Regions from separate parts of the Gordonia sp. SL306 genome, predicted to be linked through region 1. Evidence: riboswitches for the same ligand, from Rfam matches in the RefSeq annotation. Region 1 holds a riboswitch; each other region holds the start of a gene.
What was found. Region 1 has a riboswitch for thiamine pyrophosphate ahead of OVA31_RS05595 (3-oxoacyl-ACP reductase). Riboswitches for the same ligand answer to the same signal wherever they lie in the genome.
Positions count from the first base shown of each region.

Region 2: linked by a shared signal. The riboswitch ahead of thiO (glycine oxidase ThiO) and the one ahead of OVA31_RS05595 (3-oxoacyl-ACP reductase) in region 1 are both predicted to bind thiamine pyrophosphate.
Region 3: linked by a shared signal. The riboswitch ahead of thiC (phosphomethylpyrimidine synthase ThiC) and the one ahead of OVA31_RS05595 (3-oxoacyl-ACP reductase) in region 1 are both predicted to bind thiamine pyrophosphate.

Region 1 covers NZ_CP113063.1:1,244,228-1,254,177, forward strand. The annotation lists gene OVA31_RS05580 (oxidoreductase) at 1-667, shown strand, start outside; gene OVA31_RS05585 (stealth family protein) at 919-2,337, shown strand; gene OVA31_RS05590 (phosphodiesterase) at 2,282-3,247, opposite strand; TPP riboswitch at 3,361-3,453, shown strand; gene OVA31_RS05595 (3-oxoacyl-ACP reductase) at 3,444-4,226, shown strand; gene htpX (zinc metalloprotease HtpX) at 4,242-5,102, opposite strand; gene OVA31_RS05605 (polyprenyl synthetase family protein) at 5,192-6,211, opposite strand; gene OVA31_RS05610 (geranylgeranyl reductase family protein) at 6,314-7,588, shown strand; gene OVA31_RS05615 (oxygenase MpaB family protein) at 7,615-8,592, shown strand; gene OVA31_RS05620 (demethylmenaquinone methyltransferase) at 8,693-9,391, opposite strand; gene OVA31_RS05625 (glycosyltransferase family 4 protein) at 9,521-9,950, opposite strand, start outside.
Region 2 covers NZ_CP113063.1:1,880,283-1,890,232, reverse strand. The annotation lists gene OVA31_RS08630 (hypothetical protein) at 1-1,218, opposite strand, end outside; gene OVA31_RS08625 (NUDIX hydrolase) at 1,568-2,050, shown strand; gene OVA31_RS08620 (hypothetical protein) at 2,025-2,432, opposite strand; gene thiE (thiamine phosphate synthase) at 2,740-3,420, opposite strand; TPP riboswitch at 3,440-3,553, shown strand; gene thiO (glycine oxidase ThiO) at 3,522-4,637, shown strand; gene thiS (sulfur carrier protein ThiS) at 4,634-4,831, shown strand; gene OVA31_RS08600 (thiazole synthase) at 4,845-5,609, shown strand; gene OVA31_RS08595 (DUF1330 domain-containing protein) at 5,764-6,054, opposite strand; gene OVA31_RS08590 (ABC transporter ATP-binding protein) at 6,124-7,086, shown strand; gene OVA31_RS08585 (ABC transporter permease) at 7,083-7,835, shown strand; gene OVA31_RS08580 (helix-turn-helix transcriptional regulator) at 7,885-9,950, shown strand, end outside.
Region 3 covers NZ_CP113063.1:2,983,371-2,993,320, forward strand. The annotation lists gene OVA31_RS13640 (ABC transporter family substrate-binding protein) at 1-1,478, shown strand, start outside; gene thiD (bifunctional hydroxymethylpyrimidine kinase/phosphomethylpyrimidine kinase) at 1,772-2,626, opposite strand; gene thiC (phosphomethylpyrimidine synthase ThiC) at 2,623-4,293, opposite strand; TPP riboswitch at 4,283-4,397, opposite strand; gene OVA31_RS13655 (GNAT family N-acetyltransferase) at 4,625-4,972, shown strand; gene OVA31_RS13660 (siderophore-interacting protein) at 5,060-5,821, shown strand; gene OVA31_RS13665 (lysine N(6)-hydroxylase/L-ornithine N(5)-oxygenase family protein) at 5,920-7,221, opposite strand; gene OVA31_RS13670 (ABC transporter ATP-binding protein) at 7,218-9,020, opposite strand; gene OVA31_RS13675 (ABC transporter transmembrane domain-containing protein) at 9,017-9,950, opposite strand, start outside.

The DNA.
Region 1 (9,950 bases):
GCCCTACCCGGATCATCTCGTGATCACCACCAAGGTCGGACCGAGTCAGTCCAGGGACGGCGAGTTCGAGCCGATGGGACGTCCCGACCAGTTGCGCGGTCAGGTCGAGGAGAACATCCGTCAGCTCGGCCTCGACCAGCTCGACGTGGTCAATCTGCGCTGGGGAACGACCATGGACAAGATGGAGGGGTCACTGGCCGACCACCTCGGCGCGCTGGTCGAACTGCGTGATGCTGGTCTGCTGCGCCACATCGGCATCTCCAATATCACGGCCGACCAACTGACCGAGGCGATCACCATCACGCCGGTGGTCAGTGTGCAGAACCGATACGGTCTCACCGACCGCGCCGACGACGCCCTGCTCGAGCTGTGCCTCGAACACGGCATCGCATTCGTGCCGTTCTTCGCCGTGGCCACCTCAACCTGGGCCTCCTCTGAAGGACCCGACAGCACCGGCGAGGCCGAGATCGCCGCCATTGCCGAAGCGCACGGCGCCACCCCGGCGCAGATCCGACTGGCATGGACCCTGCAGCGCGGCCCCCATGTGCTCGCGATTCCGGGCACCGGCAACCCAGTCCACCTGGAACAGAACGTCGCGGCCGGCGGACTCCGACTGACCGCCGAGGAGGTCGCCGTGCTCGATCGCATCGCGCCTGCCCGCCGCTAGGACGACGGGCCGACGGGCAGTCCCTGACCTGGGACTAGACTGGTGATGTCGCGGTTGCGGCGAGCACCCGGAAGGCCACCATCACCAATTCCCCCGCCCCGATCGACGTCCTCCGTGCACCCCAGCAGGAATCCCTTCACATCGCTGTGCGTGCGACGACCCCCGCCGAAACCAAGCCACGCGATCCCGATGTGGTCCGATTCAACGGCCGCCTCGCATTGGTGAACACGAGCACCACACCCCACGAAGCGATGGTCGAGGATCTTCTCTTCCTGCGTGACGTCCTCGACCGGGCCGAGATCGGCTACTTGCTGGTTCGCGGGAACGATGAACGTCCCGTGCTGGCGATCGACTGGGCGCTGCGCAAGCGCTTCAGGTCGGCGTTGGCCACAGCGTGCGCGGATCATCCGTTCTATGCCAAGACCGTGGGTGCGGGACGGGCCAGGCCGGTCCTCGTCGCCGACGGCGCGTTGTCGACGCACCGCAAAGCCCGCGTGTTCCGCCTGTTCCGCCCACGCGTCCACCTCGCCAGCGGCATGACGTTCGGAGCGGCGACCGGAGTGCAGATCGAATTGTGGACGACGGCAGGCGACGATCTCCTGTTGCCCGTGGCCAATTCGTTGACACGACGAACGGTCTCGTCACGGGAGGCGGTACGCAGCGAGGTCGAGAGGTTCGGGCGCACGTGGCCGACATTCGAGAAGATGTTCGCCCACCAGGCCTCCGACGTCACGTTCGACATCGATCTGGTGTTCTCCTGGGTGGACGGGTCCTCGCAGGAATGGCAGGCTCAGCGCGCCAAGAGGATGCAGAGCCACGTGGTCGGCGAGGGTGACGATTCCGAGGCCCGGTTCCGCCAGATCGACGAGTTGCGGTATGCGCTGCGCAGTGTCCACATGTACGCCCCGTGGATCCGGAGGATCTTCATCGCCACGGACTCACCGAAACCTGCATGGCTTTCCGATGATCCGCGGGTGACGTTCGTGCGCAGTGAGGAGTTCTTCGCAGATCCGTCGGTCCTGCCGACCCACAATTCGCAGGCGGTCGAGTCACAGTTGCACCGCATTCCCGGTCTCGCCGAACACTTCCTGTACTCCAACGACGACATGTTCTTCGGTCGTTCCGTGAGCCCGCAGATGTTCTTCTCCCCCGGCGGAGTGAGCATGTTCATCGAGGCACCGATCCGAATCGGACTGGGCTCCAACAACGATCAGCGCAGCGGATTCGAGAATTCGGCGCGGGTGAATCGCGGGCTCCTCAGAGATCGGTTCGGCCTGGTCACCACCCGCCATCTCGAGCATGCGGCGACGCCCCTGCGCAAGAGCGTGATGGCGGAGATGGAGGCCAAGTTCCCGGCCGAGTTCGCGGCCACCGCGGCCAGCACCTTTCGGGCGGAGACCAACATCTCGGTCACCAACTCTCTCTATCACTATTACGCGCTCATGAGCGGCCGCGCGGTGGTGCAGCGCTCAGCCAAGGTCAAATACGTCGACACCACGTCGAAATCCGGCCTCCGACAGATGGATTCACTCCTGACGAAGCGGTCGATGGACTTCTTCTGCCTCAACGACGGCAGCACACCCGATGTCGACCTGGACGTGCGCGCCACGAAGGTCACCCACTTCTTGCAGAACTACTTCCCGATCCCGGCACCCTGGGAAGACGTCTGAGCGGCCGTCTCGAGCCGGGTATGCGGACGCCCGCCTCGTTCAGCCGCCGCTCGGTCTCGGCCGAGCTCACATATTCACCGACCGTGTCGTAGTCGCCGACCGGGGCCACCGAGTGAACGACGGTTTCCGGATAGACGTGCACCAGATTGAAGCCCTGGGCTCCGTTACGGCCACGCAACGCCCCCGCCGGGCCGGTGAGATCCTGCGTGTAGCAGGTGGCCGACGCGACCGAGACGGGAATACCGGCAAACATCGCGGTCGTCGAGTAGTGCAGGTGGCCGGCGAGGATGGAGCGCACGTCGCTGCCCCTCAGAACGTCGGCGAGTCGGTGCTGGTCGCGCAACTCCACCAGAACCGCGAGGTCGAGTACATACGGGACCGGCGGATGGTGCATGGCCAGGATGGTGCCGTGTGGCGCGGGCACCGAGAGTTCGGCCGCAAGCCACTCCAGTTGATCCTCGGCGATTTCGCCATGATGGCTCCCCGGCACCGAGGTGTCGAGAGCGACGAGACGGAGACCGTCGATGTCGTAGACACGATCGATCGGTGCCACCGAGGGCGCCTCGCCGAGAAGCTCCGACCGGAAATGCGCTCGATCATCGTGGTTTCCGATAGACCAGATGACCTGCGCACCAATGGATTCTGCGACTTCGTCGACAATCGACCGCAACTTCCGATAGGCCGCGGCCTCTCCCCGATCGGCGAGGTCGCCGGTGAACAGCAGCGCATTGGGGCGCACATGCGAAGCCTCGACTTCGGCGAGGATCTGCCGCAGTGTCACCTCGCTGTCGACCGCACCGTACAGCGGGCCGGCATCGCCGACCAGATGCGTGTCACTCAGGTGCAGGATCAGGTGCGACGGATGGGGGTACTCCGACATCCGGATACCGTCTGGACCCCTGTTGCTCATCGGTCTCCTGCTTCCGCCCGCCCGATGTGCAGAGCCCGATTGGGCGCCTGCCTGTGTCCAACCCTAGACGTGTGTGCCTGCGTCGGGTGCTCGCGCGGGCGCATGATCTGATGAAACACGACACGGGGTGCCGCACCGGCGGCTGAGACCACACCCGCCGAACCTGTCCAGTTAGCACTGGCGAAGGGATGTCCACATGAATGCGCTCGCTCCTGCACTCTCCGAGCAGATCGTCCTGGTCACCGGCGGCGCCCGGGGCCTCGGCGCCGCGATCACCAAAGCTTTTGCCGCACAAGGTGCCCGGCTGGTCATCAATTTTCACCGCAGCGCCTCGGCCGCGGCCGAGCTCGTCGATGAACTCGGTGGCGCGGGGCGGGCGGTGGCCCTGGGCGCCGATGCGACCGACCGCGACGCGGTGTTCGACCTCGTCGCACGGGCCCGCGAACACTTCGGCGCGCCGGTCTGCACCGTTGTCAACAATGCGCTGGCCGACTTCTCGTTCAACGGCGACGACCGCGCCAAGCCCGACACCATCGACTGGCCGGCCTTCGACGCCCAGTTCCGGGGAACCGTCGCGGCCGCGCTCAACACCACGCAGGCGGTCCTCGGCGACATGCGGTCGGCCGGATTCGGCCGCATCGTCAACATCGGCACCAACCTGGTGCAGAATCCCGTCGTCCCCTATCACGACTACACCGCCGCGAAGGCCGCACTTCTCGCACTGACCCGAACGCCCTCCGCGGACCTGGGTCCCGACGGCATCGCCGTCAACATGGTGTCCGGTGGACTCTTGCGCACCACCGATGCCAGCGCCGCCACCCCGACTGCGGTCTTCGACGCCATCGCCGCGGGCACGCCCCTGCGAACAGTCACGACACCCGACGAATTCGCCGATGCCGTACTGTTTTTCGCGTCGCCGTGGTCGCGGGCGGTCACCGGTCAGAACCTTGTCGTCGACGGCGGATTGGTCAAGGACTAGCGCTACGGGCGCCGTTCACCCTCGGCCCGAACGCCTCGCCATCTCCTGCAACCGTGCGATGCGGTCGGGTGTCGGCGGGTGGGACGAGAACATCTTCGCGACGTTCCCGCCTCGGAACGGGTTGGCGATCATCATGTGCGACTGCGACTCGATCTTCGGGTCCGGTGGCAGCGGCGCCTGATCGATCCCGCCGCTGATCTTTGCCAATGCCGAGGCCAGGGCCAGCGGATCGCCGGTGAGTTCCGCGCCCGACTCGTCGGCCTGGTACTCACGCGAGCGGGACACCGACATCTTGATCAACGAGGCCGCCAGCGGCCCGAGCAGGCTGATCATCAGCACGCCCAGGATGCCGGGTCCGTTCCCGTCGCGGTTACCGCCGCCGAAGAAGAACGCGAAGTTCGCCAGGCCGGTGATGACCGACGCCATCGCACCGGCCACCGACGAGATCAGGATGTCGCGGTTGTAGACGTGCGACAGCTCGTGGCCGAGCACCGCGCGCAGTTCCCGCTCGTCGAGCAGACGCATGATGCCCGCGGTGCAGCAGACGGCGGCGTTCTTGGGATTGCGGCCGGTGGCGAACGCGTTCGGCGACTCGGTCGGGCTGATGTAGAGCGCCGGCATCGGCTGGCGGGCCGTCGTCGCGAGCTCGCGGACGATCCGGTACAGCACCGGAGCCTCGACCTCGGTCACCGGCTGCGCGTGCATCGACCGCAGCGCGAGCTTCGCCGAGTTGAAATAGACGTAGGCATTCATGCCGACTGCCGCCAGCACCGCCAGCAGCAAGATGGTCGGGCTGCGGAAGAGCGCCCCGATCCCGACGATGATCGCCGACATCAGCCCCATCAGGGCCGCCGTCTTCAGGCCATTGAAGTGCATCTGTCCCTCGTTCTGAGCATCCGACCCGGCGCCCGTCGCCAAGTCCTTCACATACCGAACGAACAGATGCGCGCCTGAGGTTCCCCGAGCTACCCGGTCCGGTCGATCGTGTACCGCACCAGCGACGACAACGCTGTGTGCGCGGGCCCCTCGGGCAATTGCGCGAGCTCGGCCTCCGCCTCGTCGGCGTAGGCGCGCAAACGGTCGTGCGCGGCCACCATGCCCGACGACGCGTTCAGCACCTCGATGGCCTCGGTGACCACCGCGTCGTCCGTGACCGGACGGGCCGCGCCGGTCTGCGGATCGCAGAGGAGCTCGCGTAGCCGCGTGGATGCCGCATCGTCGGCGCGCAGCGCGTAGAGCACGGGCAGGGTGTGCACGCCCTCACGCAGATCGGTGCCCGGCGTCTTGCCGGAGTCACCACTCGCCGAGCTGATGTCGATGATGTCGTCGGACACCTGGAAGGCGGTGCCGATGATGTCGCCGAGCCGCGACAGCCGCTCGATACGGTCGGGCGTCGCATCCGATGCCATCGCGCCGAACCGTCCGGCCGCCGCGATGAGCGAACCGGTCTTCTCCCACACCACCTGCAGATAGTGATCGATGGGGTCGCCACCCGCGCTGACCCCGACGGTCTCGCGCATCTGGCCGGTGACCAGTTCGGCGAATGTCTCCGCGATGATCCGCACGGCATCCGGGCCCAGTGTCGACACCAGCCGCGATGCACGGGCGAACAGGAAGTCGCCGGAGAGGATCGCCACGCTGTTGGTCCACCGCGCGTTGGCGCTGGGTGCACCGCGCCGCAACTGCGCCTCGTCCATCACATCGTCGTGATACAGGGTCGCCAGGTGGATCATCTCGACGACGGTGGCCGAGGTGATCACCTCCGACGCCCCGGGTCGTTCGCCGAACTGCGAGGCCAGGATCGCGAACATCGGGCGGAACCGCTTGCCCCCGGCCTTGGCCAGATGTGTGGCCGCCTCCGTCATGATCTCGTCGCCTGACGACAGTTCGGTCAATAGCAGGTCCTCGACCTGCGCCAACGATGCGCGCACGGTGTCGGCGAACTCGTCGGTGCCCAGGTCCAGCCCGGCGAATGTGGACTTCACGCGTTCCACCGCTCCATCTCGTCGTCGGTCTCGAGGGCCGCCGGTCGCTCTCGGGGCCTGCTGCCGAGCCTAGTCGCTGAGCGGGGCCGACATACTGGTCGGGTGAGTAGCGACATACCCCCGCCCCCGATACCGCAGCGCGCCGAGGTCCTCGTCGTGGGTGCCGGGCCCGGAGGATCCGCCGCGGCCGCGCACGCCGCGACGGCAGGACGCGACGTGGTCCTGCTGGATGCGGCCACGTTCCCCCGCGACAAGACCTGCGGAGACGGACTGACCCCGCGTGCGGTCGCCGAGCTCGATCACCTCGGTCTCGGCCGCTTTCTCGACGACCGGCCGCGCCTCGACGGACTCACCCTGCACGGTTGGGGCGCCTCGCAGCAGATCCGGTGGCCCTCGGGTCGCTTCCCCTCCTTCGGCAGCGCCGTCTCCCGCGTCGAACTCGACGAGGAGATCCGTGCCCTCGCGGTGGCGCGGGGCGCACGGATGGTCCAGGGAGCAAAGGCGGTCGACGTGACGATGCGCGACGGCCGGATCGCCGAGGTGGTCATCGACACCGTCGAGGGCGCCCGGTCGATCGCGGTGGGCGACGTGATCGTCGCCGACGGCGTGCGATCCGGACTCGGCAAGGCCCTCGGGCGCGAATGGCATCGCGACACCGCTTACGGGGTGGCCGCCCGCGCCTACGTGAGGTCGGGGCGCGCCGACGACAACTGGATGGGCTCACACCTCGAACTCCGCGGCCCCGACGGCGCACTTCTGCCCGGCTACGGATGGGTGTTCCCCCTCGGCGCCGCGGGAGACAACCTGCTCAACGTCGGCGTCGGCGCCCTCGCCACCGCGAAACGCCCGGCGCACATGGCATTACGGCCCATCCTCGAGCATTACGCGCGCATGGTCGGCGACGAGTGGGCCATCGAGGGACCACCACAACGCCTCACGTCGGCCCTCCTCCCGATGGGCGGTGCCGTCACCGGCGTCGCCGGACCCAACTGGATGCTCATCGGCGACGCCGCGGCCTTGGTCAACCCGCTCAACGGCGAGGGCATCGACTACGCGCTGGAGGCCGGTCGCCTCGCCGTCGAACTGCTCGACGAGACCCGCCGCTCCCCCGACCACACGATTCGCTGGCGTGATGTCCTGATCGGCGAGTACGGCCTCGCGTTCTCCGCGGCCCGACGACTGGCCGGACTGCTGACGGTCCCACAGGCAGTTCCCACCCTCGGCCGCCCCGGCATACGGTCGGCACACCTGATGTCGATGGTCGTCCGCGTGATGGGCAACCTGATCACCCCCGACGACGCCGACCTGGTCGCCCGCGCGTGGCGCACGGCCGGGCGACTGTCGTCGCAGATCGACCAGCGCCCACCGTTCCGATGAGACATTTTCGGTGATATGTTTCAACGATGAGTGCAGCCAGCCTTCCCACCCGGGTGAAACATGCCGTGCAGAATCGCGTGGCGTCCCGCTACCGGCTGCGCGGTGAGATCGACGCGATCGACGCCGTCGACGACCCGGTGGGCATCTCCGCGTTGCTCGCCACGCGCGAGTTCCCATGGGGCATCACCCAGGCTCTGAGCTTCGCCCTGTTCCGTACCTACGCGGTGCCGTCGATCGGTGAACTGCTCTACGACACGCAGCAGTTCACCAAGCAGACGCAGAAGCGCTACGACGACACCGTGCTGCTGCTCGACGCACCCATCGAGCACGGCTTCGACAGTGCGGCCGGCCGCGCCGGAGTCCGGCGCATCAACCAGATGCACGCGATGTACGACATCTCCAACGACGACATGTTGTACGTGCTCTCCACCTTCGTGGTGTGCCCGGTGCAGTGGGTGAACTCGTACGAATGGCGCAAGCTGACCGGCCACGAGGTCACCGGACTCACCAACCACTACCGCATGCTCGGAAAGCGCATGGCCATCAAGGACATTCCGGCCACGTACGAGGAGTTCGAGCAGTACTACGAGGATTACGAGCGACGACACTTCGAGTTCAGCACGAAGTCGCTGGCGGTGGCCGATTCGACGCTCGATCTGCTCGGCACCTTCCTGCCCTACCGATTGCTACCGCGCTGGGTGGTGCGTCGAATGTCCTTCGCGCTCATGGATGATCGCCTGCTGACCGCGTTCCACTACCCGAAGCCGAGCGTCGCCGAACGTGTCTTGGTCCGCGGCGGGCTGAAGCTACGCGGCCTCGCCATCCGGCTCGTCGCCCGCCCGCGCACGCAGCCGCTCTACGGCCGTCAGACCAAGCAGGTCCGCGGCTATCCGCGCGGATACCGGCTCGAGGAACTCGGCACGTTCACCCCCGGCTGCCCGGTGCCCCACCACCGCGACAACCCCGCCGACAGCAACCAGGATTCCGCCGACAGCACCGCATAACCGGCGGCCGAGGCGCCACGCACCCGCCACCCGAGCCGCCACCAGATGCCGGTCGAGTAGCCGGCGAGGCGCCAGCCGAGCCGGCGTATCGAGACCCCCCTCAGCGCACCGCGGAATGAATCGCCGCGATCCCGCCGGTCAGGTTCTGCCAGCTGACATCCGAGAATCCCGCCGTCCGGAGCAGCGCCGCCAGATGCGTCTGGTCGGGCCACGCGCGGATCGATTCCGCGAGATACACATACGCGGCCGGATTGCTCGACACCTTGGTCGCCACCGCAGGCAGCGCCCGCATCAGATACTCCATGTAGACGGTTCGGAACGCGCGGAAGGTCGGGGTGGAGAACTCGCAGATCACCAGGCGCCCACCAGGTTTCAGAACCCGACGCAATTCGGCGAGCCCTTTCGGCGCGTCGTGGACGTTGCGCAGCCCGAACGAGATGGTGGCGGCGTCGAAGGATTCGTCCGCAAACGGCAGGGCGAGCGCGTCGGCCGCCACCTTGGGCACGTCCCGGTGTGCGCCCGCCTTGAGCATCCCCAGCGAGAAGTCCGCGGCGATGCAGTGCGCACCCGACGTCGCGAGCTCCGCCGTCGACACCGCGGTACCGGCCGCCAGGTCCAGCACGATGTCGCCGGGACCCAGATCGAGAGCCTTGCGGGTCTTGCGCCGCCAGCCGCGGTCCTGCCCGAACGACAGCACCGTATTGGTCCGGTCGTAGCGCTTGGCCACACCGTCGAACATGGCCGCGACCTCGGCCGGATCCTTGTCGAGCGTTGCGCGTTCCTGCGGCCCGGTTCCCATGTCGACTACGCTACCGGCCGCCGGGCGAGCAACGAGAACCGATATGAATGCAGTCTCAGCGAGAGCTCACGACAATGATCTCCTCGACGGCGCGCTCACACCGCGTTCATATTCCGATCGCCGACGCGCTCAGCCCGCGAGTGGGCGAATCGCGAGGTCACCATCGATGACCGCGAGGTAATGCCCGAGCAGTTCGTCACAAATCACCGGCCACGTACGCGCCCGGACCGCCGACAACGCCGCTCGCCCCATCTCAGCCCGCAACGCGTCGTCACGCAGCACTGCGACCACCGCGGGCAGGCGGTCGGCATACTCCGGCGGGGGCAGTAGATAGCCCGTTCGGCAGTGGTTGACCAGGTCACGGGGGCCGCCGGCATCCGGGCCGACGACCGGCAGTCCGCTGGCCATCGCCTCCTGGATCGTCTGGCAGAACGTCTCGTGCTCACCGGCGTGGGCGAACACGTCGAAACTGGCGTAGGCCCGCGCCAGAGCGGCACCGCGGAGCTCCCCGGTGAACACCGCCCGCGGCATCAGGGCCTCCAACCGAGCGCGTTCAGGT
Region 2 (9,950 bases), 640 kb from region 1:
GGCGCGCGCGAAATTGCCGGAACTCATCTGCGAGCGGACCTGCGCGTCGAGTTCCTTCCAGCGGGCCAGGACGTAGTTGGCGTTGTAGAGCTGTCCCGCCGACACCGCGCTGGAGTCGTCGCGATCCTTGCCCAGCTGGTCGAGGGTGCGGCCGATGTTCGTGGTCGCGTCGGTGAAGGTGCGGTCCAGATCGTCCTGATCGCCACGTCGCACCAGCGACAGCGTTTCCGCGGACCTGGCCTGCTGGGTCATGATGCGCGCCGACGTGAGGTCGCGGAGGGGTTCGGCGCCGTCGATGCGCGCGTTGTTGGTCGCGGCAACCGACATGAGACCCGACGCCAACAACCAGACCGTGCCCACGATCACCGCGATGAGAGCGGCGAGCACTCCGATGTTGAAGCGGCGACGGGTCCGTCTCTGGAGGTAGCGGCTGGTCGCGACGAGGCCGACGATGAGCACGATGAGCGCGGCGTACACGCCCCACGGCGGGACTGTCAGGGTGCTCTGCGGATCGGCGATCGACCGGGAGCGACGTTCGTAGAGCCGCTGCGCGGCGGGCAGGATCTTGTCCTGCATCATCGTCGACGCCTGACCCAGGTAGGAGGAGCCCACCGGGTTGCCGAGCCGGTTGTTGGTGCGCGCGGTCTCGATGAGTCCGCTGTATGCCGGGATGTTGATGGCCAGGGTCCGCAGGTCCGCGTTGGACTCCCGCTGGACGGTGGCGCTCTCGGAATCGGCGAGGTCGTGAGTGGTGCCTGCGGCCGTTATCAACGACGACGACGCCGTGGCCAGCGCATCGGAATAGCGCGTGCGGAGTTCGGGGGATTCCAGGCCGCCCGAGATGAACGCCGAGTTCGCCGCGGCGTCGGCGATCGACAGCGAGCTGTAGAGGACCTGCGAGGCCTCCGCGAGCGGCTCGGTCCGGTCGATCATCTCCTGCAGCGTCTGGGTGCGCTTCTCCAGGGTGTCGGAGGCGTACAGCCCGGCGGTCAGGCAGGCGAGGGCCAGGATCACCAGGATCAGGATGAGCTTGCCCGGGCTGGTGACCGCATAGTGTCGCAGAGTGGTCAGTGGCGACTGCGCGCGCTGGCGCGCGGCGGCGACCAGATCCCGTCGGTCTGCGAGTACCTGCCGGATCGGCGGGGCGGAAGAAGTGGGTCGGATGGTCCGGCCCGCGCGGGTGAGCGCGGTCCGCATATGCGAGACGTCGCCGGTCACCTCACGGTCCTTCCGAATTCTCCATGATTCCGGCGTCGCTTTCCGCTAGTGCCGGGCATGCCGGCGTTGGGCTCACAGTCTCCACCTTGTGTGTCGCACCGGGCAGCGCACGCGTTTCAGGTACCGGGTTTTCCCGGTATCGGCGACGATTCCCTCCCGGTCGGGATCGGTGTTCCTCACCGGTTTCAACCCTAGTCCTCGTCGTCCTGACCGGCTCGACTTGAGCGGCCGTGTCCCCGGGTGATCGAGATGCCGATCCGCGCCGGCTTTCCCTGGCCTGTGTCGCGCAACTCACATACCGTGGAGAGGGTCTGGGTCACTGGGCGGGAAACCGACGGCAGGAGGCAGGGTGCGCGGAGACGGCGACGGATGGGTGATCGATCCGGACGGTTCGCGCTACTGGGGGCGCCACGGGGCGGCCGGATTGCTGTTGCGGGCACCTCTGCCGGACGGTTCCACGGCGATCCTGCTGCAGCATCGTGCGGTGTGGTCCCATCAGGGCGGGACATGGGGGCTCCCCGGCGGCGCGCGCGATTCGCACGAGAGCGCGATCGACACGGCCGTCCGCGAGGCGCATGAGGAGGCCGGTGTCGGCGGAGACGACCTGCACGTGGTTGCCGCGCTCGTCACCCATCAGGCGCCGAGCGGCTGGACGTACACCACGGTCATCGCGGATATCGACGAGCCGGTGCGCACCGTGGCCAATTTCGAATCCGCCGAACTGCGCTGGGTCCCCGAGAACGACGTGGCGGAACTGCCTCTGCACCCGGCGTTCGGGAACGCGTGGCCGGGACTGCGAGAGCGCATCAGCGCTCTCGACCCCCAGAGCTGATAGCCCCAGAGCTGATCGGGTCCCGCAACCGGTTGGCGCCGGCGATCAGAGCGTTGACGTTGGCCTCGTCGCCCGTGGCGCCGTCGCCGTAGGCCCAGCACTGCCGGTCGTCGGACTCACACAGCAGGAATGTCGTCACGGTGCCGCCGACCTCGCGTTGGTGGAGGCTGACGATCTGGATCGGCGCTCCGATGTCGTGGAGCATCGACGTCATCGCACCGATCGGTCCGACGGCGCTGGCCTGCAGTGACATGATCCGGTCGGCGAAGGCGATGGTCGCGTGGCAGGTGACCATGTCCTCTCGTCCGGTCTCGATGCGCAGCGAGCCCAGCCGGATGGCGCCGGTGGGTGCGTATCGGTCGGTGAATCCTTGCCACGTCATGTCGGCTGCCTCCTCACGCATGCCTCGGGGCAGGTCGCATCCGAATCGGCGAGCGAACGGGTCGGGCGCGAACGGATCGGGTGCATCACACGAACAGGGTTGCTGAGAAAGATGAAGGCTGTGCATCTCGTGTCTACGTTTCGGTCGAAGGAAAGATGACCGACGAGCAGAGAGCGCAACGACCCCGCAGCGGGGGGTCGGTCGATCAGACCCCGCTGCGGCGGGTTACGAGAATGCTCTTCATGCACAACATGATGTCGACAACGATAGACCCGCCCGCCGGGGCGCGGCAACCGGCTTTCGGACGTCAGCGGGTGAGCGCGGTCCGGAGCTGCGCCGCGGCGTCCCGGGCGTCGTCGGCGGCGGTGATCGCCCGGACGACCACGACGCGACCCGCACCGGCCGCCCGGGCCTCGGGCAGTCGAGCGGTGTCGATGCCGCCGATCGCGAACCACGGCTTGGGCGGATCGACGTCCGCCGCTGCCCGTACGAGATCGAGTCCCGGTGCGACCCGGCCCGGTTTGGTCGGAGTCGGCCAGCATGGTCCGACGCAGAAATAGTCGACGTCGTCGTCGACGACCGCAGCCCGCATCTGTACCTCGTCGTGGGTGGACAGCCCGATCACGACGTCGGGACCGGTGATCTGCCGGGCGCGGGCGGCGGGCAGATCACCCTGACCGACGTGCAGTACGTCGGCATCGGCGAGGACGGCGACATCGGCACGGTCGTTGACGGCGAGCAGCGCGTCGTGCCGACGCGTCACCTCGCGGAGCCTGGCGAGGACCTCGAGTTCCTCGCGGGCCTCCAGCGTGCCGAACCGCGCCTCACCGGGCGATCCCTTGTCGCGTAGCTGCACGATGTCGACACCACCGGCGAGTGCTGCGGAGACGAACTCGATCAGATCGCCACGTTCGCGCCGGGCGTCGGTGCACAGATACACCCGGGCCGATGACAGGCGGACGGATCTCGGGCCTCGAGTCGGTGTCACGGACGCAACGGTAGGCTAGACGTCGAGACACGGGAGCCCGGGGTACGACGGGCTGAGAGTGCGGGCCGAACCCCCGCTGACCGTTTGACCTGATCCGGGTAATGCCGGCGAAGGAAGGATGTCACCCCTTGAGTATCGACCGACCTGGCCCGACACTCGCCGTCGTCGGCGGCGGCGTCATCGGGCTGACGTGTGCGCTCGCCGCGGTCGACGCAGGCCACCGGGTCAGGGTCCACGATGCGGGCACCGCCGATCGGGCGGCCTGGGTGGCCGCCGGCATGCTCGGCTCCCTCGGCGAAGGTCACCCCGGCGAGGACGATCTGCTCGCGCTGTCGGCGGCATCGGTGCGACGCTGGCCGGATCTGGTGGCGCGTCTGGGCGATCCGACGGTGATGGCCGCCACCGAGTCGTTGTTCGTGGCAGCGTCGTCGGCAGACGCCGAGTATCTCGCGAACCTCGCCGAGTTCGTCTGGTCCCGCGCGCCCCGCTCGCAGGATGATCTGCGGCGGGTCGACCTCGCCGAGATCCGTCGACGCGAACCGGGACTGAGCTCACGCCTGCACAGCGGATACCTGGCGGTCGGGGAGGGCGCGGTGGACAATCGCCGGCTGCTGGCCCGACTTCGCGAGGCCCTCGTCGGGACGGGAGTGCGCTTCGTCGACGAGCGAGTGACCGATCTCGACGACGTCGACGCCGACCAGATCCTGGTCGCGGCAGGCCTGGGCACACGCTCGCTGGTCCCCGACGTGGCACTCCACGCGGCGAAGGGCGAGATCCTGCGGCTGCGTCGGACGCGATGGTCGGTGGCCCAGCCCTCCCGCGTGATCCGCGCCCGGATGCATGGTCGGCAGGTCTATCTCGTACCCCGCGACGACGGGGTCGTCGTCGGCGCAACCCAATACGAGCCGCTGGACGAGAGTGAGCCGGCGCCCGAGGTCGGTGGTGTGAGCGATCTGCTCGCCGATGCCGTCGACCTGATGCCGGGTTTGCGGACCTACCAGCTCGCCGAGGCCGCTGCGGGTCTGCGGCCCGGTACCGCCGACGGGCTGCCGATCATCCGGCGCGTCGACGACCGGGCGGTCGTGGCGACCGGGCACGGCCGCAACGGAATCCTGTTGGCGCCCTACACCGCCGACAAGGTTCTCGAACTGCTGACGGATGGATGGGTCGCTGCGGGCGAACTCGGCAGCACCACGGAAGGAGTGGAGCCATCATGACGATTGTGGTCAACGGCGAGGCGACCGATCTCGCACCCGACGCATCGATCGGGGATCTGGTCGCGAAACTGGGTCTACCCGATCGCGGGATCGCGGTCGCGATCGACGGCGAGGTGGTCCCTCGTGGCCGGTGGGATCGAGTGCTTCGCGACGACGCGAGTGTGGAGATCGTGACGGCGGTGCAGGGTGGATAGCCCGATCGCGGCCATGGCCGCCGACGCACCGTTGCGGATCGCCGACCGCGAGTTGACGTCGCGCCTGATCATGGGCACCGGCGGTGCCACCAATCTCGCTGTGCTGGAACGGGCTCTGGTGGCGTCGGGTACCGAGTTGACCACCGTGGCGCTGCGGCGGGTGAGTCCCGAGTCCCGGACCGGGATGATCGAGATGCTCCGACGTCTGGACATCGCGATCCTGCCCAACACCGCCGGCTGCCACACCACCGCCGAGGCGGTGCTGACCGCGCAACTCGCGCGCGAGGCCGTCGAAACCCATTGGGTGAAGCTCGAAGTGGTGGCCGACGAGCGCACGCTACTGCCCGATCCGATCGAATTGGTCGATGCGGCAAGGGCTCTCGTCGACGACGGATTCGCAGTGCTTGCCTACACCAACGACGATCCGGTCCTCGCCGCGCGACTGCAGGATCTCGGGGTGGCCGCCGTCATGCCGCTGGGCTCGCCGATCGGAACCGGCCTCGGCATCGCGAATCCCCACAACATCGAGATGATCGTCGAGGCGGCCCGGGTTCCGGTGGTACTTGACGCCGGTATCGGCACCGCGAGCGACGCGGCGCTGGCGATGGAACTCGGTTGTGACGCGGTGCTCCTCGCGTCGGCGGTCACCCGCGCCGACGACCCGGAGCGGATGGCGGCCGCGATGCGACACGCCGTGATCGCCGGACGGTACGCCGCAGGCGCGGGCCGGATGCCCAAGCGGTTCTGGGCCCAGGCGTCGTCGCCGGCGCGTGCGTAGCCCGTCGACCGGGCCCGATTTCTCGCCGAGCGTGCACAGATCGGCGTCCATCGTGCACAGAATCGCGTCGAGTGTGCGACTGACCACCATGCGGCGCACGGTCGGCGAGAAACTGCGCACGGTCGGCGAGAAACTGCGCCCGATGGACGGGGCGTCAGGCGGATTCGACCCGCCACATCTGCGTTTTCGCGACGCACATGTCGCGACGCCGCGCCATCGCCTGCCGGCGTGAATCCTGCATGTAGGAGTCGAAGGCCGCCTCGTCGGCGAACTCGATGATCTGGGTCTCGAGCGGATGGTCGGCATCGCCCTCGACGTTGCGTAGGCGTGTGAGCACGCGACCCCGGTGCTCGTCGACCAATCGCAGGACATCGTCCTCGTAGGCGTGCAATTCCGACTCGTGGCCGGTGACCGGCCAGAGCAGCACTGTGAACGTCGTCGCCATGGGCACACCCTATGACGACAGGCGGTGCGGAGTGCGCCCGGTGAGTGCGGAGATGTCTATGGTCGAGGTGTGCTGACAGTCGAGAAGCTGACCAAGGACTTCGGGCGGACGCGTGCCGTCGACGATCTGTCCTTCAACGTCCGGCCCGGGGTGGTGACAGGGTTCCTCGGCCCGAACGGGGCGGGCAAATCCACGACGATGCGCATGATGCTCGGACTGGACCGACCGACCTCGGGGACCGCGACCATCAACGGTCGCCCGTATCGCGAACTCGACCATCCGCTGCGACAGGTCGGTGCGCTGCTCGACGCCGGATGGGTGCACCCCAATCGCAGCGCCAGGTCGCATCTGCGGTGGATGGCGGCCTCCAGCAGTATCCCGGCGCGCCGGGTCGACGAGGTGATCGAGATGGTCGGCCTCACGTCGGTCGCCACCAAACGCGCAGGCGGATTCTCGCTCGGCATGAAGCAACGGCTCGGACTCGCCGGTGCCCTGCTCGGCGACCCGCACACACTGCTGTTCGACGAGCCGGTCAACGGTTTGGATCCGGAGGGCATCGTCTGGATTCGCAACTTCATGCGGCATCTGGCCGGGCAGGGCCGCACCGTCCTGGTGTCGAGTCACCTGCTGACCGAGATGTCGCTGACCGCCGACCATCTCGTGGTGATCGGCCAGGGAAGGCTGATCGCCGACTGCTCGGTCGGCGAGTTCACCAGCCGTGCGTCGAGCAGCGTGCGGGTACGCAGCCCTCGACTACCGGACCTGCACCGGGTGCTCGCCGAGGCAGGTCTGAACGTCGTGCCCCTCACCGCATCCGACGGCCGCCCGGCGCTGTCCGTCGCCGACGTCACCACCGATCAGGTGGGTGATCTCGCAGGGCAGGCCGGGATCGCGCTACACGAACTCACCGGCACGAGCGCATCGCTCGAAGAGGTCTTCATGTCGATGACCGCGGGCGCGGTCCAGTACCAGGGCGGCGGTCCTCCCGCCCAACCCGGAAGCGACCCTCGAATCCAGGGAGGCCCGCGATGATCGCCGCCATGAACGCCGAACGCATCAAGCTGACGTCCACGCGGTCGCCGTACTGGTGCATCGCCGTGGTCGTCGTGCTCGCTGTCGCCGTGGCCGGGCTCACCGGCGCGACGTCGACGGCGCCGCTGGGACCGTCGCCGGGCGAATCCGCATGGACCGCGCTGATCGGACTGAACGCCTTCGGCGTGCTCGTGCTGATGATCATGGCCGTGCTTGCGGTGACCAGCGAGTACCGCTTCGGCACCATCCGGACCACGTTCCAGGCGATCCCGAAACGATCCACTGTCCTGCTCGCCAAGGCCGGTGTGTTCGGTGCGCTCGCCGTAGCGGTCACCCTGGTGCTCGCGGTGGTGGGCATCTTCTTGGTGCGCGGTCTCGCCGGCTCGTCGAGCGGCATCGAGCTCGGCGACCCGGGCGTGGTGCGCCAGATCTGGGGCACCCCCGTGATCGCCGCGCTCTATGTGCTGATCGGACTGGGGGTGGGAGCCATCGTCCGGCACACGGCAGGCGCGATCGTGATCGTGCTCATCTGGAATCTGGCCCTCGAGTCGATTCTGTCCATCCTCCCCAAGGTGGGCGAGCACATCGCGCCGTTCCTGCCGTTCGCCAACGGTTCCCGCTTCCTGAACGAGGGAGCCGGTGACACCCAATACCACTGGAACGTCTACGGATCGCTGATCTACTTCGCCGTTTTCGCGGTCATCGTCTTCGTGATCGGGATCGTGATGACCGAGCGTCGCGACGCATAGCGATCGAATCGCGGTGTCGTCGACCGGGCAATGCGACTAAAATCCCCACATGTCCTCGAACTGGCCTCTGGTCGAGCGCGAGAAAGAGTTCCGCATCATCGAATCCGCGCTGCGCGGTGAGACGACTGCGTGCGGAGTCGTGCTCACCGGCGATTCGGGGGTCGGCAAGACGACCTTGGCGCGTCACGTCACGGCCGCACTCGACGGCGGCGTGCGGTGGGTCGCGGGTACCGAGTCGGCCAGGAGCATCCCGCTCGGGGTGTTCGCGCACCTGGTGGGACCGGCGACGACCAGCGATCCGGTGACCTATCTGGCCGCGGCGCGCGAATCCCTGCTCGCCGACGGGAACGTCGTGATCGGGGTGGACGACGCCCACCTCCTCGACGAGCTGTCGGCGACCCTGTTGCACCAGCTCGCCATCGACCGCGCGGTGCACATCGTCGCGACGGTCCGGAGTGGCGAGTCGGTGCCGGATGCGGTGACCTCGCTGTGGAAAGACAATCACCTCAAGCGGATCACGTTGTCGCCGTTCACCAAACAGCAGAGCGTCGAGCTCATCGAGTCGGTTCTGGGCGGGCAGCTGGAAGGACTCTCGGCCGACCTCATGTGGGAGGCGTCGGGTGGCAACGCGCTGTTCCTCCGGCATCTCGTCGAGGGCGCGCGACAGGCCGAGACGCTGCGTCAGGTGAACGGTGTGTGGCAGTTGCGGGGCCGTGCTGCGATCACCTCGGAACTGGCGTCGCTGTTGGAGAGTCGCATCGAGCAGCTCGACGACGCGGTGCTGAATGTGCTGAAGTACCTGGCCCTCTGCGAACCGCTCGACATCGAGATCCTCTCCGAGCTGGCAGGCGAAGAGGCGGTCGAGGAGGCCGAGATCGCCGGCCTGGTCCGCATCTCCCGTGATGGCCGCAGCCTGCAGGTTCGCTACAACCATCCATTGTTCGGTGAGGTCATCCGGCACCGGCTCGGGCTGGCGTCGTCGCGGCGACTGCGCGGGCGTCTGGTCAAGGCCCTGCGAGCGAGGGGCGCGGAGACGCCCACGGAACGCATCCGTCTCGCCGACCTCGCCTTGGAGAGTGACGTCGGCGTCGATGCGGACCTGATGAGCGCGGCCGCGCGCGACGCCCTCGGATTCGCCAACGCCCCGCTCGGCGAGCGGTTCGCACGTGCCGCTGCCGCCGAGGGGAAGGGAGGTGTCGGGGCGGCCGAACCGCTGGCACGGGCGCTGATGTGGCAGGGGTACGCGGAAGAGGCGGAAGACGTGCTGGCCGCGTTCCGCCCAGCGGAGCTCAGCGAGTTGGAGCTGGTGCTCTGGGGCGGAATGCGATTCGGCAATCTCTTCTGGGCGATCGGTGATGCCGATCGTGCCGATCCGGTGCTGGACATGTTGCGCGAGAAGGTCACCGACCCCAATCTGTCGCTGGTGGTCAAGGGATATGCCTCTGCGCGTGCAGTATTCGGAAATCGAATCGACGATGCGATCGTATTGTCCGACGAAGTCCTCGGTTCGCCGAACCCATCTCCGTGGGCGGTGGAGTGGGCGGTCTTCGGCGGGGGCCTCTCGCGAGCACTGTCGGGACGCGGCGACGAGGTCGCCGAACTCGCCGCGCGGGCGCGTACCGCGGAGACGACCACCGACGGATTGCTCAGATTCCCAACCGGTTTGGGCGAGATCCTGGGCCTGACGCTCACCGGCCGACTCGACGAGGCCGATATCCGGGCGCAGCGGTACGTCGCGTTCTCGAACGTCGGTCAGTATCTGGGCTGGGGAATGGCGGGCATCCTGGTGTCGGTGGTCGAACTGGCGCGCGGCGACAGCTCCGCGGTGGCCCGGCGTATGGAGCAGACCCTGGCGACCCTCGACAGCGGCCGTGCGGCAGAATCCTGGAACTATCCAGCACAGTTCTATCTCGTCCAGGCGCTCAGCGCGGCCGGTCGAACCGAGCGAGCCCAACGCGCACTCCGTAAGGCGCAGGACCGATTCGGCCGGCACATCGCGGTGTTCGGCCCGATGCTCGCCATCGCGAAGTCGTGGCAGGAGGCGGCCGCGGGCACGGTATCGGTGGCGGCGCAGACCGCGGCCGGGGCAGCCGCCTCGGCGCAGGAGTCCGGGCA
Region 3 (9,950 bases), 1.7 Mb from region 1:
AATGGAACACCTTCCAGGCCGACGGCTCCGCGTACACCCTGCTGCTCTGGCGGTGGTACAACCCGACCTTGGCCTACTTCGCACCCGACGGCACCTACTCGTTCAACCGCGATTACCTCACCGACGTCCGCAAAGAACTGGTGGATGGCAAGACCGTGGTCACCTACACCATCAACCCGAAGGCCCACTACAACGACGGCGCCCCGATCGACTATCGCTCCTTCGTGAACACCTGGCGCTCGAGCAGTGGTGCCGATCCGAATTACATCGTGAGCTCCACCGACGGTTATGACCAGATCGATTCGGTCACCAGGGGAGTCGACGACCGGCAGGCGGTGGTCCGGTTCAAGGGCGTCTGGGCGTGGCCGGACGGGCTCTTCAACTACCTGCTGAACCCGAAGGTGAGCACCGCGGATCTGTACAACCGCGCATACCTGCAGAATCCGCACCCGGAATGGGGTGCCGGGCCGTACACCATCGATTCCTACGATCAGAACACCGGCGTCGTGGTCTTCAAGCGCAACCCGCGGTGGTGGGGCAAGCCCGGCAAACTGGATCGTCGCGTGTTCCGCCAGCTCGAAGACCAGGCCGCCATCAACGCTTTTCGCAACGGGGAGCTCGATGCGATCGGGGTCGGCAGCAAGGACTCCCGCGCCCAGGTGATCACGATGGGTGGCGTGACGATCCGGACGGCGGCCTCGCCGCAGCAGTCACTGCTGGTGGTGAACCTGGACACGCCGATCCTGGCAGACCGGCGGGTGCGCGAGGCGGTGCTTCGCGGTGTCGATCGGAACACGTTGGCACGCATCCGATTCACCGGGCTCAACTACACCGAGCCGCTGCCCGGGTCCTTACAGATGTACTCGTTCCAGCCAGGCTACGAGGACAACGTCAAGGGCGTCGTCGACTACGACCCCGACCGCGCGCGACGGCTCCTCGACGATGCAGGCTGGCGCGTTGGGGATGACGACGACGGCATCAGGACGAAAGACGGTCGGCGACTGTCGTTGACACTGCCGATCCTCTCCGATTCGCCTGCCATCCAGAATCTGGGCCGTGCATTTCAGGCCATCCTCAAGCAGATCGGGGTGGATGTGGTGATCTCCCAGCGACCGTCGTCGGACTTCTCGAAGGTCGTCGTCAACAAGGAGTTCGATCTGTTCCTGATGGGTTTCTCGTCCAGTGACCCGTTCGGGATGGCCTACCTCTGCCAGACCTGGTGCGAGGGATCGCAGCTGAACAAGGCCGGTGCCGGCTCTCCGGAACTCGATGCCGAGATCGCCCGGGTGGCACAGATCCCGGAGCCGATGGCACAGATCTCCGCAGGCAACAAGGTGGAACGGCAGGCGTTCGGCCAGTACTCCGATCTACCGCTGTTCAACGGCCCGGCGATGATCGCGGTCAAGGAGAAGCTCGCCAATTACGGCGCCGGACAGTTCTACATCGGTCCGGTGGAGGACGTGGGCTGGCAGAAGTAGCCCCGCCCCGCCGCCGACAGCAACCGCCCTCCCGCCGACAGCAACACGAATCGCGTCGACAGCAACACGAATCCCCGCCCACAGCAACACGAATCCTGCTGACAGCAACGCGCCGAGGTGTCGGAGCGATATCCGGGTTCCGTTGCGCTCTGGTGGGCACGTTGCTCTCGACGAGATTCGCGTTGCTGTCGGCGAGATTGCGGTTGCTCTCGACGCGATCCCGGTTGCTGTCGGCGAAAATTGGGTTGCTGTCGGCGGGGCGGGGCGGCGCGGGCCGTGGACAGGGTGGGCGGTCAGCGGCGGCTGACCCGCCAGAGCGGGTTCACCGGACCGTGTCCGGCGCCGAGAGGGTAGGCGGATTCGAGCCCGCGGGTGACCCATCGCTTGGCGAACGATACGGCGTCGGGCACCGAATAGCCGTGGGCGAGGGCACTCGCGATGGCGGCGGCCAAGGTGTCGCCAGCCCCGTGATCGTGGGTCGTGGCGATCCTCGGGTGGACGAACTCATGGAACTCGTCGCCGTCGAACAGCAGGTCGGGACTGTGCTCGGACGATCGCAGGTGTCCGCCCTTCACCAGAGCCCACTGCGCTCCGAGGTCATGCAGGGCCTGGGCCGCCGCGCGCTGGGACGTCGCGTCGACCACGTCGATCCCGGTGATCAGGCGGACCTCGTCGAGGTTCGGCGTGACGACCGTCGCCAGCGGGATCAGCTTCGACCGCAACGTGTCCAGGGCTTCGGTGGCCAGCAGCGGATCGCCGTGCATCGACGCGCACACCGGGTCGACGACGAGCGGGACACCGCCGTCGCGTCCGATGTCCAGGTCGATGCACGCGCCGGCCACCGCCTCAATGATCGGCGCCGACGCGAGCATGCCCGTCTTGGCTGCCCCGACCCCGATGTCGGTGACCACGCTGTGCATCTGCGCGGCGACCGTCTCCGGCTCGATTTCCTGAAATCCCTGGACTCCCAACGAGTTCTGCACGGTCACCGCGGTCACCGCCACACACGCGTGCAGGCCGAGCAACGCAAAGGTGCGCATATCGGCCTGGATGCCGGCACCGCCGCCCGAGTCCGACCCCGCGATCGTCAGGACGCGCGCCGGTGTGACACCCGGTGCGGCGGTGGGCAGTCCGAGATCGTCACTCATCTGGCGGCAGAACCTCCGGTCGTCGCCTCGAGCGGCAGGTAGACATGTTTTCCTGCCTCGACGAATTCCGCCGACTTCGCGGCCATCTCCTCGGCGATCTTGCGGTCGATGTCCTCGGCCGTCACGAGCCCGTTCTCCTCGGCGTAGGTGCGGACGTCCGCGGAGATCCGCATGGAGCAGAACTTCGGTCCGCACATCGAGCAGAAATGAGCCGTCTTGGCCGGCTCTGCGGGCATCGTCTCGTCGTGGTACTCGCGGGCGGTGTCCGGATCGAGCGCGAGGTTGAACTGATCGGTCCAACGGAACTCGAAGCGTGCCTTGGACAACGCGTCGTCACGTTCCTGCGCTCCGGGGTGGCCCTTGGCGAGGTCGGCGGAGTGGGCGGCGATTTTGTAGGTGATCACACCGACTTTCACGTCGTCGCGGTTCGGCAGTCCCAGATGCTCCTTCGGCGTGACGTAACACAGCATCGCGGTTCCGGCCTGCGCGATGAGTGCTGCGCCGATCGCCGAGGTGATGTGGTCGTAGGCGGGCGCGATGTCGGTCGCCAGCGGACCGAGTGTGTAGAACGGCGCCTCCTCGCAGAGCTCTTCCTCGAGCCGCACGTTCTCCGCGATCTTGTGCATCGGGACATGGCCGGGACCCTCGATCATCACCTGCACGCCATGCGATTTCGCGATCTTCGTCAGCTCGCCGAGCGTCCGGAGCTCGGCGAGCTGCGCCTCGTCGTTGGCGTCGGCGATCGATCCCGGCCGCAGACCGTCGCCCAGGGAGAAGGTGATGTCGTAGCGTCGGAAGATCTCGCACAGCTCGTCGTAATGGGTGTAGAGGAACGACTCCTCGTGGTGCGCGAGGCACCAGGCGGCCATGATCGATCCGCCGCGCGAGACGATGCCGGTGACCCGGCGTGCCGTCAGCGGCACATAACGCAGCAGCACTCCCGCGTGCACGGTCATGTAGTCGACGCCCTGTTCGGCCTGCTCGATCACGGTGTCGCGGTAGATCTCCCACGTCAGCTTGGTGGGGTCGCCGCTGACCTTCTCGAGCGCCTGGTAGATCGGCACGGTGCCCACCGGAACCGGCGAGTTCCGCAGGATCCACTCGCGGGTCGTGTGGATGTCCTTGCCGGTGGACAGGTCCATGATCGTGTCGGCTCCCCAGCGCGAGGCCCACACCATCTTCTCGACCTCCTCCGCGATCGAGCTGGTGACCGCGGAGTTGCCGATGTTGGCGTTCACCTTCACCGCGAACGCCTTGCCGATGATCATCGGCTCGGATTCCGGGTGACGATGGTTGGCCGGGATCACAGCTCGGCCGACGGCGACCTCGTGGCGGACGAGCTCCTCGTCGGCGCCCTCGCGAGCGGCGATGAACCGCATCTCGTCGGTGACGATGCCTGCACGTGCCCACGCGAGCTGGGTCGATGCACCGTCGATCGCTGCCGGACGGTGCCAGGAATCCCGGGTGGGTGTCAGTCCGCGCTCGACGTCGATCGTCGCGGTCGCGTCGGTGTACGGGCCGGACGTGTCGTAGACGTCGAGGTGCTCACCGTTGGTGAGTTCGATGCGCCGCTGGGGAATCCGCAGGTGATCGAGTTCGCGGTAGTGCTTACGGCTGCCCTCGATCGGACCGGTGGTCACGACGGATTCGGATACAGGTGTTCCCATGATGGCTCCCTACGCCGGCATTATCCGGACAGGTTCGGGCGGTCGGCGACCGCCTGTCGCCATCTCAGCCCCCGGTGATCGTGGGAGCCCCCGCGTTGTGCAATTGTGCGGCCGATCGGCCTATCCGACACCCTACGTGCCGACCGGCGACGGCGACCAGTGACACTCGCGCCACGGATGCTTACCAACGCGAAAAACCTTCGCCGGTTTCCCGATACCTACGGGATCGTAGGGTAGGGTGTGTGACCGGGATCACAGAACGGTTCCCGAGCTCGCTGGTGGGAAGGGGAGTCCTGTCATCGGGTTCCCTCGTGATGCGCCGGAGGGGCTCATGCAACGGAAACATCGATATCGGCCACCGCAGTCTGCGCAGGCAATCCTGCAGCAGATATCGCAGGTCGTGCACAACCCGGTCCGGGAGCGCTTCGAGCTGTGGGTGGCCGGCGACCTGGTCGGCGTCCTCGGATACAGCACCGACTGCGTGGACGGCAAACGGACGATCACCATCCTGCACACCGTTCTCTACGACGAATACACCGGTCACGGACTCGGCACGCGTCTGATGCGCGGTGCCGTCGACTACGTCCGCGCCCAAGGTGCCCGACTGCGGCCGGTGTGCTCGTTCACCAAGAGCTACCTCGACGCCCATCCCGGTCTGGTGCCGCTCGCGCCCGCGTGATCCTCCGCCTGAGGGGTGGGCGAGATAATTAGCGTAGGCTACCCTGACAGTGATTGCTGTGCTGTTCTCCGAGGAGGGGTCGTCCAGATGGCGGAAATGACGAAGACGAAGTCGCGCGGCTGGCAGGGGACCGTCCTCAAACTGCTGGGCGCTGACGATTACGAGCTCACGGTCACGAGCAACGAGAAGGTGACCGACGAGTACATCCGACTCGGGTTCACCGGGGGTGGCCTGCTCACCGACCGTCCGGTCCACCCGACCATGTGGGTCCGGATCTGGTTCGAGAACAAGCACGGCAAGCTGCATCAGCGCGCCTATACCCTGGTCGACCCGGATCCGGCGACCGATTCGTTCTACCTCGAGTTCGCGATCCACGACGGCGCGGCGACCCGCTGGGCTGAGGCCGCGGAACCCGGGGACACGATCTCGTCGACGTTCATGGGGTCCAAGTTCGCCATTCCGGAGCCCGCACCGGCCGGCTGGCTGATAGCCGGGGACACGGCCGCGTTGCCCGCGATCAACTCGCTGCTCGACGCGATCTCGGCGTCGCCGAATCCGTCCACCGCTGCCACCGTCTGGTTCGAGTACGCGCACGAGTCCGACAAGTCGCTGCCGTTGCGGCTTCGCGACCAGGACACCATCAACTGGATCAAGCGGGACCGCGGTGGAGATGCCCTGGTCGAGGCCGTTCGCGATGCGGCGTTCGACGCGACGGGCCATTTCGGCTGGGTCGCACTCGACATGAAGGCCACCCGAGCGGTATCGGCCTCGTTCAAGAACGACTACAGGCTGGGCAAGTCGAGTGTGAAGGCACAGGCGTACTGGCGAGCGGGCGCGCCGGAGTCCTAGGCGAATGCCCGGTACTCACGGGCGCCCTGACTGACAGTTGGGGCCAAGTCGTCTGGCGGCGGCGGCTGCCAAGGTCGCCTGAGTCGCGACCGTGATCGTCAGTCGCGAGCCGGGGCGACGACGCGATCCCGGGCGATCCTGCGCACGATCTCCCCGGACCGCACGGCCACGTTGGACAGCAGCGACGACGACAGCCCGTGGGTGTGCTCTGTGCCGCCCTGGAGGTAGATGCCGCCCGGCAGCTCACGGTTCATCTCGACACGGTAGTCGCGGTTGACCCGTGGACCCTCGGGATCGGTGACGACGTGGTCGGCGAGCCCGCCGAGGGAGCTCCGCAGGTTCATCTGGTGGAAGCCCGTGGCGCAGACCACCGCGTCGCACGACAACACTTCGGTGAGTCCGGTCGGTCCGTGCGACACGGTCACATCGACGCCCGTGGGCGTCTCGGTGATTCCCGCCAGATCTGATGCACCGTGCATGAAGAGTCGCCGGTGCCCGCTCACGCGCTCGGCATACTCACGTCCGTAGAGTTCCTCGATCAGGGGGAGATCGACCGCGGAGTAGTTGGTCGCGCGGTGATAACCCAACAGCCTGCGGCGGAATTCCGGCGGCGCCGAATGGAAATCGTCGACGGCGCCGGGGTCGAAGATCCGGTTGGCATACGGGCTGTCGTCGGCGGGGGTGTATCCGTACTTCGCGAAGACCGCGTGCACCTCGGCCTCCGGATATGTGGTGTGGAGGTACTCGACGACCTCGGCAGCACTCTGTCCGGCTCCGATCACCGCGAATCGGTTGTGCCGGAGCGGTGGCATGTCCTCCAGGTGGTTCAGCAGGCGGTGGTTGTGGAACACGCGCCGCGACGCCGAGACCCCGTCCGGTAGTCGTGCCGACAACCCGGTGGAGACCACCAGGTTGCGAGCCCGGAGGACGCCGGGATACCTGCCGTCGAGATGGACCGCAAAGTGATCGTCCTCGATCTCGACGTCGATGGCACTCGTTCCGTACAGCACGTCGGCATCGACGGACTGCGCCGCCCACTCGAGATAGTCGTGGAACTCGTGACGAGACGGAAAGAAGGTCTGATGGTTGATGAAGTCGACCAGCCTGCCTTGGTGCGCAAGGTAGTTGAGGAATGTGAAGCGGCTCCGCACGTTTCGCTGAGTGGCGAGATCCTTGAGGAAGGAGATCTGCATGGTGGTGCGCGGCAGCAGCATTCCCGGATGCCAACTGAAGGTGCTCTGCCGCTCGACAAACCGGGCCGTCAGCGGCGTCACCTGACTGTCGTCGAGCTCCGAGACGGCGATGGCCAGGCCGAGGTTCGACGGCCCGAAGCCGATTCCGCCGATGTCGACGATGTCGGTCGGATCGAAGCGATGGCTGTGTGAGGTCGTGCGGGTCATCGGTGAGTCCTTGCGTCGGAGGTGATGGTCTGCTGGAGCGCTCGGTTCGGCCCGGAAGGATCGTGGAGGCCTCGGTGCCGGCTGTGGAAGGTGTTCCACAGCCGCGTCAATTCGCCCCCCGCGCCGATGAGCGTGTCCGGAGGGCCGTGTTCGGTGATGACGCCATCGGAGATGATCGCGACGGAATCCGCGGTGAGCGCCTGGGACAGTCGATGGGCGATCACCAACGTCGTGCGTCCCGCCGTTGCCGCCAGGGCCGCCCGATCCAGATCGGCCGCCTGGTCGCTGTCGGCCTCCGCCGTCGCCTCGTCCAGGATCGCGATGTCGGGGTCGGCGAGCACCAGACGGGCCAGCGCGATCTGTTGTGCCCGGGCGTCGCCGAGACGGGACCCGCCTTCGCCGACGACGGTGTCGATCCCGGATGGCAATGTCCGCACCCATCCGTCGGCGCCGACGGTGGCCAGCGCCTCGAAGGCCTCTGCGCGGGTGGCGTCGGGCGCTGCCAGGCGCAGGTCGTCGATGAGGGGGCCGGCAAACACGTGAACGTCTTGGCTGATGGTGAAGACCTGCGCGGCAGCGGGGGTGCGTATCTCTCCGTGGTCACACACGAGGGTGCCGTCGATCAGGCCGCCGACCGTCGACTTGCCTGCCCCGCTCGCGCCGACCAGCGCGAGTCGATGGCCCCGGGGAATGTCGAGGTCGAGACCACGCAGAACCGCATGATCGGATGTGTAGCCGAACCAGATGTCGCGCAGGGTCACCCCCGACTGGGGGACCGGTGACAGGGGCGGATCGACCGCGGAATCCACATCGGGGGCCGACGACTTCGTCTCGACCACGCCGACCAGTCGGGTGAGCCCGGCGCCCGCCAGCTGCAACTCCGCGGAACTGTAGAGGATCATCCCGATCGGGTTGAACAGACGATGGAAGAGCAGGGCGGCCGCGGTCGTCGCCCCGACGGTGACGTTGTCGGTGGAGACGAGCCAGAAGCCGATCGAGAGAATCGCTGCCAGACCGACGAACTCGGCCCTGTTCACCCGGCCCACCAGGCGGGTGAACAGGGTGAACACCGAGACCGCGAGGTCGCGGGTGCGTGCCGAGGACGCCTCGATGCGGTCGAGCTCACGTGTCTGCAGGTCATACGCGAGGACGGTGTCGCGACTGGTCGCCGATTCGACGATCGCTTGGGCGCGCTCGGCAGCGGCGACGCGTTCGGCGGCGTACACGGGCGCCGAACGGGGGACGTACCACCGCAGGGCCACGATGTAGAACGGGATGGCACTGGCGCCGGCGAGACCCAGGCGCCAATCGAGTCCGGCCATCGCGATCACGCTGACCACGGTGAGCGCCGCCGCGGTCACGACTGTCGGGATCACCGTGGTGACCGCACGATTGATGACGGTGACGTCGTTGTTCACGCGCGAGAGGACGTCGCCGCGGCCGGCCTTCTCGATGGCGGCACGCGGGAGGTGCAGTGCGGCGTCCACGGCCTCGGCGCGCAGATCGGCGATGACGTCGGCACCGAGGCGAGCCACCACATACATGGTCGCTCCGGCGGCCAGCCCACCGACGGCCGCGGCCCCCGCGGCCAGCAGCGCCACCGGGATCAACGATCCCGCGGTCGCGTGGCTGCTCACCCGATCGACCAGAATCCCGAGCGCGAGTACGGGAATCACCGCACAGACGGCCGTCACCGTGCAGAGCATCGTGACGGTCGCGGTCAGCATGGGCCGACTCCGCACGGCCCTGAACAGCCACCGTGAGGTCTCCGCTCGATCGGCGACCCGCAGCGCTGTCATGACGTGGGCTCCGTGGCGCACCCGGGAAGGGCGACCACACGATCCGCCACCCGGAGCCACGCGGGACTGTTGGTGATCACGGTCGTCGAGCGGGTCGCCCCCCGACCGTGCCGATGCCGGTACACGGCCTCGGCGATGACGCGTTCGGTCATGGCGTCGACGGCAGTTGTCGGATCGTGGAGAACGAGGGTGTCCGGATCCCGGATGAGGGCGCGCACCAGCGCAAGTCGCTGTCGCTGGCCTCCGGAGAGTGACAGCCCGCGATCGGAGACCGGGGTGTCGAGAGCCTCGATGCCGCCCCCGCTCAGGATGTCCAGGCTGCCGAGTGCCTGCAGTAGCTCGACGACTGCGGCCCGGGGCGGTGCAGCGTGTGGGTCGACGACCAGATTCGACCAGATCGTCCCGGTGAACAGGTCGACCGAATGTGGTTCGACGAGCAGGTCGGATCGGTGATCGGAACCGATCGTGCTCGCATATGCGCGAGCGGCGGTGGAGTCCGGGGACCGCACGGCCACGAACTCTCCCGGATACGGCACCGTCGTCGAGTCGTGGTCGGTGGGGCCGGCGGTCTCCTCGGCGAACGCAGGGCGGGCGGTCAGCGTCGAGATGCGTTCGGCCGATGCGCGGGCCGTCGCGACGCGGCCGGGCAGCATCGCGGCGATCGCGAGCGGTTCGGTCAGGAACTGGGCCACACCGAGGACGGTGATGAGTGCGCCGACGCTGATCTGGTCGGACAACGCGAACCAGCCCGCCAGTGCGGCGACCCCGACCGCGATCAGACCGGTCACGCCGGTGGCGGCACCGAAGAACGCGCCGTGTCCGATGGCCGCGCGCCGCATCGCGAGTCGGGTCCGGCCGTCGGCCTCCCGATAACGATCGGACGCGATGTCGAGTGCGCCGATGCCCCGCAGCGTGCGCATCCCGGTCACG